DNA from 3 places in the Streptomyces sp. NPDC020422 genome. Region 3 is predicted to be linked to each of the others. Evidence: riboswitches for the same ligand, from Rfam matches in the RefSeq annotation. Region 3 holds a riboswitch; each other region holds the start of a gene.
What was found. A riboswitch is a leader RNA that binds a small molecule or an ion and turns the genes downstream of it on or off. The one in region 3 is predicted to bind thiamine pyrophosphate.
Positions count from the first base shown of each region.

Region 1 (5,043 bases), on a different contig from region 3:
GTAGTTGAGCTCGCCCGGCCGGCCGAGCAGCCGGGCCACGGCCACCGGCAGGGTCGGGTTGTCGGGGCGGGCGATGAAGACCGTCGCACCGAACTCGCCGAGCGAGACGGCGAAGGCGAACCCGGCGGCGATGAGCAGCGCGCGCCGCACGAGCGGCAGGTCGACCTCGCGCCAGGCCCGCCACGGCGAGGCCCCGAGCACGGCGGCGGCCTCCCGCAGCCGATCGTCCACCGCACGGAGCACGGGGAGCATGGTCCGTACGACGAAGGGGACGCCGACCAGGGCCTGTGCGAGCGGCACCAGGATCCAACTGGCCCGAAGGTCGAGCGGCGGCTCGTCGAGGGTGATGAGGAAGCCGAAGCCGACCGTCACGGCGGACACCCCGAGCGGCAGCATGAGCAGCGCGTCGAAGCCGCGGACGAGACGGCCGGCCCGCCTGGTGAGCGCGGCGGCGGCGAGCCCGCCGATGACGACGGCGATGGCGGTGGCGGCAAGCGCGTACTGCAGGGAGTTGACGATGGTGTCGGTCATCGGCACGAGGAAGGTGCCGTTCTCGTCCACGGACTGCAGCGCCCGGTAGTAGTCGAGGCCGTAGCCGGTCGGGGTGGCCAGCGAGCGTTCGACGAGGACGCCGAGCGGCGCCAGGATCAGCAGCCCGATCGACAGCAGGACGGCGGCGAGCAGCAGCCACTGGCCGGCGCCGCGCGGGCGGGCGGCGGTGCGCTCCGGCGGGACCAGCCGCAGCGCGGTCTCCCGGCGGCGGACCATCCGGGCGTGCACGGCGAGGATCGCGCCGACGGCGACGAACTGCACGATCGTGAGGACGGCGGCGGTGGAGAGCTGGAGCCGGTCGGCGGTCTGCCGGTAGATCTCGGTCTCCAGGGTGGAGTACGCGGGGCCGCCGAGGATCTGCACGATGCCGAAGGAGCTCGCGGTGAACAGGAACACCATGAGCGCGGCGGCGCCGACGGACGGGCCGAGGGCCGGCAGGGTCACCGTCCGCCAGGCCCGCCATCGGGAGGCGCCGAGGACCCGGGCGGCCTCCTCCTGGCGGGGGTCGAGCTGGGACCAGAGGCCGCCGACGGTGCGGACGACGACGGCGTAGTTGAAGAAGACGTGGGCGATCAGGATGGCCCACACGGTGGTGTCGAGCCGGACGCCCCACAGCTCGTCGAGCAGCCCGCGACGCCCGACCAGGGCGAGGAACGCCGTGCCCACCATGACGGTGGGCAGGACGAACGGCACGGTGACGACGGCGCGCAGCACCCGCTTGCCCGGGAAGTCGAACCGGGCGAAGACGTACGCGCCGGGCAGGGCGACGAGCAGGGTGAGCGCGGTGGAGGCGAGCGCCTGCCACAGCGTGAACCACAGCACGTCGAGGATCTCGGGGCTGCCGAGCGTCTCGGTGAAGCGGCCGAGCTCCCAGTGCCCGTCCGGCCTGAGCCCGCGCTCGACGATCGAGACGACGGGCCAGGCGAAGAAGACGGCGAAGAACGCGACGGGCAGCACCATGAGGGCCGGCCGCGCCGCGTTCCCCGTGCGGCCCGGGGCGGCTACTTCAGGACGAGCGAGGTCCACTGCCGGATCCACTGCTCGCGGTTGGCGGCGATCTTCTCGGGCGCCATGGTCTCCGGCTTGTCGACGACCACACCGTGCTTGGTGAAGAGTTCGGGGAGCGCGGCGTCGTCGGTGACCGGGTTGACGAACATCTGGAGCGGCATGTCGTCCTGGAACTTCTTGGAGATCAGGAAGTCGATCAGCGCCTTGCCGCCCTCGGGGTTCTTCGCCCCGTTCAGCAGGCCCGCGAACTCGGTCTGCCGGAAGCAGGTGCCGGTGGAGACGCCGGTCGGCGCCACCTTCGGCTGGGGCTCGGCGTAGAGCACCTCGACCGGCGGGCTCGATGCGTAGGAGACGACGAGCGGACGGTCGCCCTTGGCCTTCTTGCCGCCGGCGGAGCCGGAGAACTCCTGGTTGTAGGCGAGCTCCCAGCTGTCGACGGTCTTCACGCCGTTGGCCTTGAGCTTCTTCCAGTAGTCCGGCCAGCCGGCGTCGCCGTACTTCGCGGCGGTGCCGAGCAGGAAGCCGAGGCCCGGGGAGGAGCGCTCGGGGTTCTCGACGACCAGGAGGTCCTTGTACGCCGGCTTGGCCAGGTCGTCGAAGGACTGCGGGGGCGCGAGCTTCTTGTCGGCGAAGTACTGCTTGTCGTAGTTGACGCAGATGTCGCCGGAGTCGATCGGGGTGACCCGGTGCTCCTTGTCGAGCCGGAGCGCGGCGGGGATCCGGTCCAGGCCCTTCGCCTCGTACGGGGTGAAGATGCCGTTGTCGAGGGCGCGGGAGAGCAGGGTGTTGTCGACGCCGAAGAAGACGTCGCCCTGGGGGGAGCCCTTGGTGAGGATCTCCTTGTTGACGGCCTCGCCGGCGTCGCCGCTCTTGAGGACCTTGATCGTGAAACCGGTCTGCTTGGTGAACTCCGCCAGCACCTCCTTGGAGGCGTTGAAGGAGTCGTGGCTGACCAGGGTGACGGTCTTCGGCGCGGGCGAGTCGCTCTTGCCGGCGGCTCCGCGCGCGTCGTCGGTGCCGCAGGCGCCGAGGGTGGCGACGCCGAGCGCCGCGACGAGCGCGGCGGCGGCGGCCTTCTTGGTGTTCACGTGGACTTCCTCCTGGGTGTGACCAGGAAGAGACGCGGCCCTGCCCGCGTCCGGGGGACCCGGACGCGGGCAGGGCGCAACAGCTCGAGTTACGACCGAACTTCCTACCCAGAATGACCTGGGCAAGGTTCAGAGGGTCTGCGGCCTTACGGTTGCCGCACTCTCAGCGCTGTGGCGCTCCCCTGTCGGAATATGCAGATGTGTTCGAGCTCAGAGTACAAGGTCAGCGTTCGGCGGCCGCGAGCTGTCCACAGGCACCGTCGATCTCCTGTCCGCGGGTGTCGCGGACGGTGACGGGCACGCCGTGGCGGGCGATGGCCTCGACGAACGCCTTCTCGTCCTCGGGACGGGACGCGGTCCACTTGGAGCCGGGCGTCGGGTTGAGCGGGATCAGGTTGACGTGCACCCGCTTGCCCTTGAGCAGCTTGCCCAGCAGGTCGCCACGCCAGGCCTGGTCGTTGATGTCCCTGATCAGGGCGTACTCGATGGAGATTCGGCGGCCGGACTTCTCCGCGTACTCCCAGGCGGCGTCGAGGACCTCGCGGACCTTCCACCGGGTGTTGACGGGGACCAGGGTGTCGCGCAGCTCGTCGTCGGGGGCGTGCAGCGAGACCGCGAGGCGGCACTTGAAGCCCTCGTCGGCGAAGCGCAGCATCGCCGGGACCAGGCCGACGGTGGAGACCGTGATCCCGCGCTGGGACAGGCCGAGGCCGTCGGGCTCCGGGTCGGTCAGCCGCCGGATGGCTCCGACGACCCGCTTGTAGTTGGCGAGCGGCTCGCCCATGCCCATGAAGACGATGTTGGAGAGCCGGGCCGGCCCACCGGGGACCTCGCCGTCGCGCAGGGCGCGCATGCCGTCGACGATCTGGTGCACGATCTCGGCGGTGGACAGGTTGCGGTCGAGCCCCGCCTGGCCGGTGGCGCAGAAGGGGCAGTTCATCCCGCAGCCCGCCTGCGAGGAGATGCACATGGTCACCCGGTCCGGGTAGCGCATGAGCACCGACTCGACGAGCGTGCCGTCGTGCAGCCGCCACAGCGTCTTGCGGGTGGTGTCGTCGTCACAGGAGATGTGCCGCACCACCGACATCAGATCGGGCAGCAGCTCCCCCGCGAGCTTCTCGCGCGAGCCGGCGGGGATGTCGGTCCACTCCGCCGGGTCGTGCGCGTAGCGCGCGAAGTAGTGCGTGGACAGCTGCTTGGCGCGAAACGGCTTCTCGCCGATCGCGGCGACCGCCTCCTTGCGCTCAGCGGGCGTGAGGTCGGCGAGGTGCCGCGGGGGCTGCTTGGCTCCGCGCGGGGCGACGAAAGTGAGTTCTCCGGGCTTGGGCATGGTCCTACCAGTGTCGCAGACGCGCGCCGGTGTCCCCGTTCCACGGACGGGGCGGTGTCAGGGTCGCGTCGAGCCGGGCTGGGTCCCGGGGATGCGGGAGGTGAAGAAGAGCGCCACGACGGAGGCGAGGGCCAGGATCGCCAGGGCGGCGCGCAGGCCGTCGAGGCGGGCCGCGGCGTTGGCGTCCAGGGCGGCCTGGGTGACCTCGGGGTCGACGCCCGCCTGGTCGAGGGCGTCGGTGAGCTGGGCGTCCGAGAGGAACGGGATGCCGCTCTGGAGCTCCACGGAGGCCTGGCTCTTGACCTCGGCGGGGACGGCCGGGTTCTGGTCGATGGTGGTCAGGAACGACGAGGTGAGCACCGCGATCATGATCGAGCCGGCGAGCGCCGTGCCGATGGAGGCGCCGAGGTTGGTGACGGCGTTCTGCAGGCCGCCGACCCGGGCGCTCTCCTCGTCGGGGACGGCGGAGACGGTGACCGAGCCCAGCTGGGAGGCGAGCGCGCCCATGCCGAGGCCGATGAGCAGCAGCGGCAGGGTGACGACCTCCGCTCCGGCGTCCGCGTCCAGGGCGCCCATGAGGACGATCGCCCCGGCGAGCAGGGCGAACACGCCGAGCCGCACCACCCGGCGGGGCGAGACGTCGGGGAAGAAGCGCGGGATGAGCAGCGCGGCCGCCAGCAGGGTCACCGACAGCGGCAGGATGTGCGCACCGGTCTTCAGCGCGGACAGGCCGAGGGCGACGGAGAGGTAGAGCGGGACGAGGAAGAAGACGCCCATCTGCACCAGGTACTGGAAGAAGAACATGGTCAGACCGCCGGTGAGCTGCCGGTTCCGCAGCATCGCCGGGTCCACCAGCGTGTCCCCGCCCCGGCGCGCGAGCCGGGACTCCCAGCGCAGGAAGGACCAGAGCAGCAGCAGGCCCGCGAGCGCCAGCCACACGGTCGGGGAGACGCCGAGCCAGGAGGGCGCGTCCGGCTTGGGCCGGACCCAGCCCCACGCCCCCGAGCGCAGCACGCCGTAGACGAAGGCCCCGAGGCCGGCGGCGGACAGGAACGCCCCGACCAC
Region 1 covers NZ_JBIRVJ010000003.1:629,106-634,148, reverse strand. The annotation lists gene ACH414_RS10310 (ABC transporter permease) at 1-1,512, opposite strand, end outside; gene ACH414_RS10305 (thiamine ABC transporter substrate binding subunit) at 1,554-2,648, opposite strand; TPP riboswitch at 2,732-2,842, opposite strand; gene rlmN (23S rRNA (adenine(2503)-C(2))-methyltransferase RlmN) at 2,872-3,978, opposite strand; gene ACH414_RS10295 (MFS transporter) at 4,036-5,043, opposite strand, start outside.
Region 1: it holds a riboswitch for thiamine pyrophosphate, as region 3 does, so the genes downstream of both, ACH414_RS10305 (thiamine ABC transporter substrate binding subunit) here and thiC (phosphomethylpyrimidine synthase ThiC) in region 3, are expected to answer to the same signal.

Region 2 (5,043 bases), on a different contig from region 3:
CGTCGTCCCGCAGGAGCGTCAGGGTCCCGGAGAGGCCCTTGACGACCTTGCCGTCCTGGATGAAGGCGGCGGGCACCTGGAGGATCCTCTCGCCGGGGCGCACTTCCCTGCGGACGGCGATGAGCTGACCCTCCTTGATCAGCTGCCGCACGCGCGTCACCTCGATGTCGAGCATCTCGGCGACGTCGGGGAGGAAGAGCCAGGCGGGGACGAGAGCATCGGTCTTTGCGTCAATCTCGGTCACGGGACAAGCGTGCCATCCCGGACTGACAGCCGGTAGTCGGGCCCTACCGGACTGCGGCCTTCAGGGGTACGGAGGGGTCGGCGGCCTTCGCCGGGTCGACGGGCGTCCGGTGCTCGATGAGCCTGCGGCCCTGGGCGAGGTCGCGCGGCCGGCTGACGGCCAGCAGGGCCACCGGCGTGTCGTCCTGGAGCCACAGGACGGTCCAGGAGGCGTCGGCCGGGTCGCCGCGCCACAGCAGGGTGTCGGCGGCGCCGTGGTGTCCCGCGTACTGGACGAAGCGGCCGAACTGCTCGGACCAGAAGTAGGGCACCGGGTCGTAGGGGGCGGTCTCGTCGAGGTCCACGGCCGCCACGGCGGCCACGGCGCTCCCGGCGCTCCCGGCGCTCCCGGCGCTGTCGGCGAGGATGTCGGCGGCGACGGTGCGCGGGCCCTGGAGGGCGTTGTCCCAGTGGTGGACGAGGAGCCGCTCGCCGTAGCGGGCGGAGGGGAAGGAGGCGCAGTCGCCGACGGCGTACACGTCGGGCAGGGAGGTGCGCAGGCGGGCGTCGGCGGTGACGGCGCCGCTCGGGTCGAGGGCGATCCCGGAGCCGGCGAGCCAGTCGGTGGTGGGGCGGGCGCCGATCCCGACGACCACGGCGCCGGCGGGCAGCTCGGCGCGCTCGCCGGAGTGGGCCGCGCCCTCGGCGAGGACCACACGGCCCTCCTCGACGCCCGCCACGCGCGCGTTGAGGCGGAGCTCGGCGCCGCTCTCGGCGTACCAGGCGCTCATGGGCGCGGTGACCTCGGCGGGCAGGGCGCCGGCGAGCGGACGGTCGGCGGCCTCGACGACGGTGACGGCGCAGCCGGCCGCGCGGGCGGCGGTGGCGAACTCGGCGCCGATCCAGCCGGCGCCGACGACGACGATGTCGTCGCGGCGCTGCAGGACGGTGCCGAGGCGGGCGGCGTCGTCGAGGGTGCGCAGCAGATGGACGCCGGGCACGCCCTCGGTGCCGGGCAGGGTGAGCGGGTGGGCGCCGGTGGCGACGACCAGCGTGTCGTACGGCACGGGGCCGGCCTCGGTGTCCAGCTCGTGGTCGGCGGGGCGCAGACCGGTCACGTCGAGGCCGAGGCGCAGGGTGATCCGGAGTGTCTCGAAATCGATGTCGAAGGCGGAGTCCTCGGCCTTGCCGAGGAGGACCGCCTTGGAGAGCGGGGGCCGGTCGTAGGGCTGGTGGGGTTCGGCGCCGATGAGGGTCACGGGGCCGGTGAAGCCCTGTTCGCGCAGGGCGACGGCGGTCTGGACGCCCGCCATGCCGGCTCCGACGATCACGACGTGCCGCTCGGACGGTGACGTTGTCTGCTTCTGCTCGCTCACCCGACCACCTTACGCATCTGACGGTGCGTCAGGAAGGGAGGCCCCTGTGACGGCCCCCGCCCTGCCGTTAGTCTGGCGGGCGTAAAGCACTCGCGGGAGCCCGGACGCACCGGGCTGAGAGGGAGGCTGGCCGGCCTCCGACCGTACGAACCTGATCCGGGTCATGCCGGCGAAGGGAGGGGCTGGACGCCCATGTCGCGTACACCAACGTCCGATGTGCTCGTCATCGGAGGCGGGATCATCGGCCTGGTCACGGCCTGGCGGGCCGCGCAGCGGGGATTGCGCACCGCCGTGGCGGACCCCGAACCGGGCGGTGGCGCCGCCCGGGTGGCGGCGGGCATGCTCGCCGCCGTCACCGAACTGCACTTCGGCGAGGAGACCCTGCTCGGGCTCAACCTCGACTCCGCGCGCCGCTACCCCGCGTTCGTCGCCGAGCTCGCCGAGGCGACCGGCCACGACGTCGGCTACCGCTCCTGCGGCACCCTCGCCGTCGCGCTCGACGCCGACGACCGGGCCCATCTGCGCGAGCTGCACGCCCTGCAGACCCGCTGCGGGCTCGCCTCCGAGTGGCTGAACGGGCGCGAGTGCCGCCGCCTGGAACCCATGCTGGCCCCGGGCGTCCGGGGCGGGCTGCGGGTGGACGGCGACCACCAGGTCGACCCCCGCCGCCTCGCCGACGCGCTGCTCCTCGCCTGCGAACGGGCCGGCGTGGTCTTCCACCGGGCGCTCGCCGAGCGGCTCACGGTCGCCGGGGGCCGGGCCCGCGGGGCGGTGCTGGCCGGCGGCGACGAGCTCGCGGCGGACCAGGTGGTGCTGGCGGCGGGCAGCCTGAGCGGCCGGCTCGCCGGCGTACCGGAGGAGGTGCTGCCGCCGGTGCGGCCCGTGAAGGGCCAGGTGCTGCGGCTGCGGGTGCCGCCCGCGTACGCGCCGTTCCTCTCCCGCACGGTCCGCGCCGTCGTGCGCGGCAGCCATGTCTATCTGGTGCCGCGCGAGAACGGGGAGCTGGTCGTCGGCGCGACCAGCGAGGAGCTCGGCTGGGACACCACCGTCACCGCCGGCGGGGTCTACGAGCTGCTGCGCGACGCGCACGAGCTGGTGCCCGGCATCACCGAGCTGCCGCTCACCGAGACCCGTGCCGGACTGCGGCCCGGCTCCCCCGACAACGCGCCGCTGCTCGGCCCGAGCGCCCTGCCGGGACTGCACCTGGCGACCGGCCACTACCGCAACGGGGTGCTGCTGACCCCCGTCACCGGCGACGTCATGGCCGAGGCCCTGACCACCGGGGCGCTGCCCGCCGAGGTCCGCCCCTTCACCGCCCGCCGCTTCTCCCCCGTACACCTGGAGCACGCATGAACGTGTCCGTGAACGGAGAGCCCCGCGAGCTCGCGGACCCGCTCTTCCTCGACGCCCTCGTCGCCACCCTCACCGCAGCCCCCGCCGGGGTGGCCGCCGCCGTCAACGAGACGGTCGTCCCGCGCAGCCAGTGGGCCGCGACCCTGCTCGGCGAGGGCGACCGGGTCGAGGTCCTCACCGCGGTCCAGGGAGGCTGAGCCATGTCCGACGACGTCTTCACCCTCGGCGGCACCGAGTTCTCCTCCCGCCTGATCATGGGCACCGGCGGGGCACCCAGCCTCGACGTGCTCGAACGCTCCCTCGTCGCCAGCGGTACGGAGCTGACCACGGTCGCCATGCGCCGACTGGACCCGACCGTGCGCGGCTCGGTGCTCTCCGTCCTGGACAGGCTCGGCATCCGCGTCCTGCCGAACACCGCGGGCTGCTTCACCGCCGGCGAGGCCGTCCTCACCGCCCGGCTCGCCCGGGAGGCGCTCGGCACGAACTGGATCAAGGTCGAGGTGATCGCCGACGAGCGGACCCTGCTGCCGGACGGGGTGGAGCTGCTCGACGCGGCCGAGACCCTGGTCGACGACGGCTTCGTCGTCCTGCCGTACACCAATGACGACCCGGTCCTCGCGCAGAAGCTGGAGGACGTGGGCTGCGCGGCGATCATGCCCCTGGGCTCGCCGATCGGCTCCGGGCTCGGCATCCGCAACCCGCACAACTTCGAGCTGATCGTGGAGCGGGCCGGGGTGCCGGTGATCCTGGACGCCGGTGCCGGGACGGCCTCGGACGCGGCGCTCGCGATGGAGCTCGGCTGCTCGGCGGTGATGCTGGCCTCGGCGGTGACCCGGGCCCAGGAGCCCGTCCTGATGGCGGAGGCCATGCGCCACGCGGTGGAGGCGGGCCGGCTCGCCCACCGCGCGGGCCGCATCCCGCGCCGCCACTTCGCCGAGGCCTCCTCCCCGCGCGAGGGCCGGGCCCGGCTGGACCCGGAACGGCCGGCGTTCGGGGCGTGAGTCCGCCGCCGTCGCGTCACAACCGCGCTGCAGTGCGGGCGGGACGGGCGGCGGCCCCCTGAGCGGCTCGTAGACTCGACGCCGTGGACACGACCCTTCAGGACCCCCTCGTCGGGCGGCTGCTCGACGGCCGCTACCGCGTCGACGCGCGCATCGCCGTCGGCGGGATGGCCACGGTCTACCGGGCCGTCGACACCCGCCTCGACCGGGTGCTCGCGCTCAAGGTGATGCACCCGGACCTCGCCACGGACGCCGCGTTCGTGGAGCGGTTCATGCGCGAGGCCAAGTCCGTCGCGCGGCTCGCGCACCCGAACGTCGTCGGCGTCTTCGACCAGGGCGCGGACGGCGCCTATGTGTACCTGGCGATGGAGTACGTCGCCGGGTGCACCCTGCGCGACGTGCTGCGGGAGCGCGGCGCGCTCGGGCCGCGGGCGGCGCTCGACATCCTGGAGCCGGTGCTCGCCGCGCTCGGCGCCGCGCACCGGGCCGGGTTCGTGCACCGGGACATGAAGCCGGAGAACGTCCTGATAGGCGACGACGGCCGGGTGAAGGTCGCCGACTTCGGTCTCGTACGGGCCGTGGGCTCGGCCACCGACACCACCGGGGCCGTCCTCGGCACCGTGTCGTACCTCGCCCCGGAGCAGATCGAGCACGGCACCGCCGACACCCGGGCCGACGTGTACGCGTGCGGGGTCGTCCTCTACGAGATGCTGACGGGCGGCAAGCCGCACTCCGGCGACACCCCCGCCCAGGTCCTCTACCAGCACCTGAGCACCGACGTGCCGGCTCCCTCGGCCGCCTTCCCGGGGCTCGCCCCCGAGCTGGACGGCCTGGTGGCGAGCGCCACGGCGCGCAACCCCGAGCTCCGGCCCCACGACGCGGTCGCGCTGCTCGCGCTGCTCCGCGAGGCCCGCGCCGTGCTCGGCGACGAGCAGCTGGACGCGGTGCCGCCGGGGGCCCGCGCGCAGGAACGCTCCGGCGCCGAGGACCGCACGAGCGTGATCCCGCGGCTGCTGCCGCAGCCGGTGGAGCACACCAGCGTGCTGCCCACCCCGCCGCCCTCCGCCACGGCGCCGTCCGCGGCCCGGCGC
Region 2 covers NZ_JBIRVJ010000008.1:332,341-337,383, forward strand. The annotation lists gene ACH414_RS23365 (Rv2175c family DNA-binding protein) at 1-244, opposite strand, end outside; gene ACH414_RS23370 (NAD(P)/FAD-dependent oxidoreductase) at 288-1,598, opposite strand; TPP riboswitch at 1,681-1,793, shown strand; gene thiO (glycine oxidase ThiO) at 1,791-2,951, shown strand; gene thiS (sulfur carrier protein ThiS) at 2,948-3,148, shown strand; gene ACH414_RS23385 (thiazole synthase) at 3,152-3,952, shown strand; gene pknB (Stk1 family PASTA domain-containing Ser/Thr kinase) at 4,036-5,043, shown strand, end outside.
Region 2: it holds a riboswitch for thiamine pyrophosphate, as region 3 does, so the genes downstream of both, thiO (glycine oxidase ThiO) here and thiC (phosphomethylpyrimidine synthase ThiC) in region 3, are expected to answer to the same signal.

Region 3 (5,043 bases):
TTTTGGACCGTTTGAGCGCTATGGGGCGAATGGAGCCCCTGGTAGAGCGGCAGGAATATGCGCTTGGCACGGTCTGTGCCGCCATCCCCATCACGGCGGGGTCCACGGCGGCCGCGATGGCCATTTCCCTCCCTCTTCACCAGGAAGAACGGTTGCTGCCAGCGATCGGTCAGCTACAGAACGAGATCGGAAGGCTCTTCAGCTCGCTCGCGTTCTCTATCAGTATCTGAAAAATCACTCCTTGTGATCTGCTAGCGCGTACAGCACGATTGCGTCAAGAGGGCCATGGGGGCTCATTCCTGGCCGTTTCGACCACAGCTTTCAGCAGCGTGTTTGCACAGCTGCTCATCTACTGCGGGGTACATGATGCGAGAGACGGTTCAGGCCGAGGTCCTGATGAGCTTCCTCGTCTCCGAGGAGCTCTCCTTCAGGATCCCGGTGGAACTGCGATACGAGGCCCGCGACCCCTATGCGGTGCGGATGACCTTCCACCTGCCCGGCGACGCGCCCGTGACCTGGGCGTTCGGCCGGGAACTGCTGCTCGACGGAATCAACCGGCCCAGCGGGGACGGCGACGTGCACATCGCGCCGACCGACCCGGACGGGCTCTCCGACGTGATCATCCGGCTTCAGGTCGGCGGCGACCGCGCGCTGTTCCGGGCGAGCGCGCCACCGTTGGTGGCCTTCCTCGACCGCACGGACAAGATCGTTCCGCTCGGTCAGGAACGGACCCTGGGCGACTTCGAGGACCACCTCGAGGCCGAACTCGGCCGGATCCTCGCGGAGGAGAACGCCGGCTGAGGGTACGGGTGCCGAGCTCGGCTCCCGTACCCCGCGGACCCGTCGGTCACTTGGCCCGTCGGCGGCGTCCGCCCCTGCCCGGGCGGCGACCAGCGGCCTCCGCCGGTCCCGGCCGGTCGGCGGAGACCACCAGGGCCGCGAGGCCGGTGGTGACCGGCACCGAGGCGACCAGGCCGATCGACCCGACGAGCATGCGCACGATCTCCTCCGCGACCAGCTCGCTGTTGGCCACCGTCCCCACGCTGCTCTGGGCGATCGAGAAGAGCAGCAGCAGCGGCAGGGCCGCACCGGCGTAGGCGAGGACAAGGGTGTTCACGACCGACGCGATGTGGTCGCGGCCGATCCGGATCGCGGCCCGGTAGAGCGCCCGCGGACCCATCCGCGGGTCGGCCTGGTGCAGTTCCCAGACCGCCGAGGTCTGAGTGACCGTCACGTCGTCGAGCACACCGAGCGAGCCGATGATGACGCCGGCCAGCAGCAGACCGGACATGTCGATGTTCGGGTAGAGGCCGTGGATCAGGCCGGTGTTGTCGTCCGTGTTGCCGGTCAGCGAGGCCCAGCCGATGAAGAGCGAGCCGAGCAGGCCGATCAGCAGCAGCGAGACCAGCGTGCCCAGCACCGCGACCGAGGTGCGGGCCGAGAGCCCATGGCACATGTAGAGCGCGATGAGCATGATCGCGCTCGATCCGACGATGGCGACCAGCAGGGGATTGGAGCCCTGGATGATCGCCGGGAGGATGAAGAAGGTCAGCACCAGGAAGCTGATGGCCAGCGCGATGAGCGCCATCACCCCGCGCATCCTGCCGACGGCCACGACCACCAGCGCGAAGATGCCGGCGAGCAGGGCGAGCGGCAGCTTACGGTTCACGTCGGTGACCGAGTACTGGAGGTCGCGCGGTGCGTCCGGCGCGTAGGCGACCACGACGCCCTGCCCCTCGTGGAGCTGACGCGGAGCGTCCGGCTGCACGATCTCGGTGAAGGTGCGGCCCTTGTCGGGGCCGGTGGTGACCTCGATCGTCGCCTTCTCGCACTGACCCTGCTGCGCGTTGACCGCCTCGCGCCCCTCCGGTGTCGAGGTGTCGCCGGTCGGCGGGACCTGGGCGGCGTTCACCTCCTTGCAGTCGACGCGCTCGACGGCGACGACCCGGCCCTGCTCGGTCTGCCGGTCGAAGCCGACCCCGGTGCGCTGGTGGCCCGGCGTGCCACCGGGCCACAGCACCAGGAGCCCGACCACCACGGCGGCGGCGAAGGGGATCAGGACCGCGGCGATGACCTTGCGCAGATGACGCGAGACGGGCGCGGCCGGTCCATGGCCATGGGCGTGCGCATGGCCGTGGCCGCCGCCACCGCCGTGACCGGAGCCGTGACCGGAGTCGTCACCGGTGCCGTGGCCGTCGCCGCCATGGCCCTCGTGGCCGCCGTGGCCGTGCTGTTCGGGGGTCTGCTGCGTGGGAGTCACCGACCGATCATCGCAAGAACGCCGGGGGACCCACTGTTCAGCACGCCAGCGATGGCGCTAGCGTGGTGACACCTTTGCACACGCGGGAGCTCGGAGCACCGGGCTGAGAGGGCGCTGATCACCGTACGCGCGTACTGGACGTACGTACGGGAGGAGGCTGCGCCGACCGCCGAACCTGTTACCGGGTAATGCCGGCGTAGGGAGATTCGGTCTCATGACCATTCAGGATGCACGCACGCCTGCCTCCGACCAGAACGGCCCGCAGGAGCGCACGCCGGGCTGGCACAAGGGATACGTCGAGGGCTCCCGCCCCGACCTCCGGGTGCCCGTCCGCCAGGTGCACCTCACCAACGGCAAGGACGTGACGCTGTACGACACGTCCGGGCCGTACACCGACCCCACCGTCGAGACCGACGTCCGCCGCGGCCTGCCGCCGCTGCGCGAGAACTGGATCATCGCGCGCGGGGACACCGAGGAGTACGCGGGCCGCCCGGTCCGCCCCGAGGACGACGGCATCAAGCACACCTCGCCGCGCGGCGGTGGCCTCAAGAACCTCGACGCGGTCTTCCCCGGCCGCCCGCGGCTGCCCCGCAGGGGGCGTTCCGGCCAGGCGGTGACGCAGCTCGCGTACGCGCGCCGGGGCGAGATCACCCCGGAGATGGAGTACGTCGCGATCCGCGAGAACGTCTCCCCCGAGGTGGTCCGGGAGGAGATCGCGGCGGGTCGCGCGGTGCTGCCGGCCAACGTCAACCACCCGGAGATCGAGCCGATGATCATCGGCAAGCGGTTCCTGGTGAAGGTCAACGCCAACATCGGCAACTCCGCGGTCACCTCCTCCATCGAGGAGGAGGTGGAGAAGATGACCTGGGCGACCAAGTGGGGCGCCGACACGGTCATGGACCTCTCCACCGGCCGCAACATCCACACCACCCGCGAGTGGGTGCTGCGCAACTCCCCCGTCCCGATCGGCACCGTGCCGCTCTACCAGGCCCTGGAGAAGGTCGACGGCAAGGCCGAGGAGCTGACCTGGGAGATCTACAAGGACACGGTCATCGAGCAGGCCGAGCAGGGCGTCGACTACATGACCGTCCATGCCGGCGTGCTGCTGCCGTACGTGCCGCTGACCGCCCGCCGCAAGACCGGCATCGTCTCGCGCGGCGGCTCGATCATGGCCGCCTGGTGCCTCGCGCACCACAAGGAGAACTTCCTCTACACGAACTTCGAGGAGCTCTGCGAGATCCTCGCGGCGTACGACGTGACCTACTCGCTCGGTGACGGCCTGCGGCCCGGCTCGATCGCGGACGCCAACGACGCGGCGCAGTTCGCGGAGCTGAAGACGCTCGGCGAGCTGAACACGATCGCCAAGCGGCACAACGTCCAGACGATGATCGAGGGCCCGGGGCACGTCCCGATGCACAAGATCAAGGAGAACATCGACCTCCAGCAGGAGATCTGCGAGGAGGCGCCGTTCTACACGCTCGGCCCGCTGACCACCGACGTGGCCCCGGCGTACGACCACATCACCTCGGGCATCGGCGCGGCGATGATCGCCTGGTGGGGCACGGCGATGCTCTGCTACGTGACGCCGAAGGAGCACCTGGGCCTGCCCAACAAGGACGACGTGAAGACCGGCGTGATCACCTACAAGATCGCGGCCCACGCGGCGGACCTCGCGAAGGGACACCCGGGCGCGCAGGAGTGGGACGACGCCCTGTCGGACGCGCGCTTCGAGTTCCGCTGGGAGGACCAGTTCAACCTGGCGATGGACCCGGACACCGCGCGGGAGTTCCACGACGAGACGCTGCCCGCGGAGCCCGCGAAGACGGCGCACTTCTGCTCGATGTGCGGGCCGAAGTTCTGCTCGATGAAGATCTCCCAGGACATCCGGCGCGAGCACGGCGGAGACCTGAAGGCCGAGGAGATCGAGGCGGGCATGGCGGAGAAGTCGGCCGAGTTCGCGGCGGCCGGCAACCGCGTCTACCTGCCGCTGGCGGAGTAGCCGCCCACCTGCAGGGACCGGCCCGCGACCCATGGGGGGAGCCGCGGGCCGGTTCCCTTCTCCCCGTCTACTCCGGGCGGTGGTCCGGGGATCCGAAGTCCGGGCCGGTGAAGTCGGGACTGGAGTACGTCGGGCGCGGGGACGGGACGCCCTCGGACGGGCTGGTGAAGTCCGGGCCGCTGTAGCCGACCTTGGGGATCCGCCCGGCCGGCGGCTGGGGCCGCGGGACGCGCGGGGGCGGCGGGGCGGCGAGGGCGTCGCGGAGGAACGGAAGGATGCCGCGGTCCAGGAGGGCGCGACACCAGGCCTGGCGCGCGCGGGACAGCTCGTCGTCGGGGGCCTCGGCCGGGACCTCCGTGGCGCTGTTGCGCAGGGCGGTCACCAGCAGTCCCGCGGCCGCGCAGAGCAGCCCGGCCGCGGCGACGGCGCCGAACACGAGGCCGGCGGTCAGCAGGGTGTCGGCGAAGGCGGGCGCCGGGTCGAGCATCTTCAGGATGGCGCCGACCAGGAGCAGGATCACGGCCGAGGTGCCCGCGAGGATCGGCGCCAGGACGGTGACGATCGCTATGACTCCCGCGCCGCCCGCGCCGCCCAGGTCGGCCGCCGCCTCGCCCGTACCGCTGCCGGCGGCGCCGGCGCTCGCCGCGCGGAGCTGCTCGCGGACCTTCACGAAGTGGTCGTACTCGACCGCGGCGGCCGTGGTGATGAGCGCTGTCGCGTTCAGCGCCATCGAGCGCAGCTGTTCGGTCGTGAGCCGCTCGCCGAGCGCGGCGAGTTCCGGCCG
Region 3 covers NZ_JBIRVJ010000004.1:220,747-225,789, reverse strand. The annotation lists gene ACH414_RS11820 (IclR family transcriptional regulator) at 1-230, shown strand, start outside; gene ACH414_RS11815 (SsgA family sporulation/cell division regulator) at 367-801, shown strand; gene ACH414_RS11810 (YibE/F family protein) at 848-2,260, opposite strand; TPP riboswitch at 2,333-2,480, shown strand; gene thiC (phosphomethylpyrimidine synthase ThiC) at 2,475-4,259, shown strand; gene ACH414_RS11800 (hypothetical protein) at 4,327-5,043, opposite strand, start outside.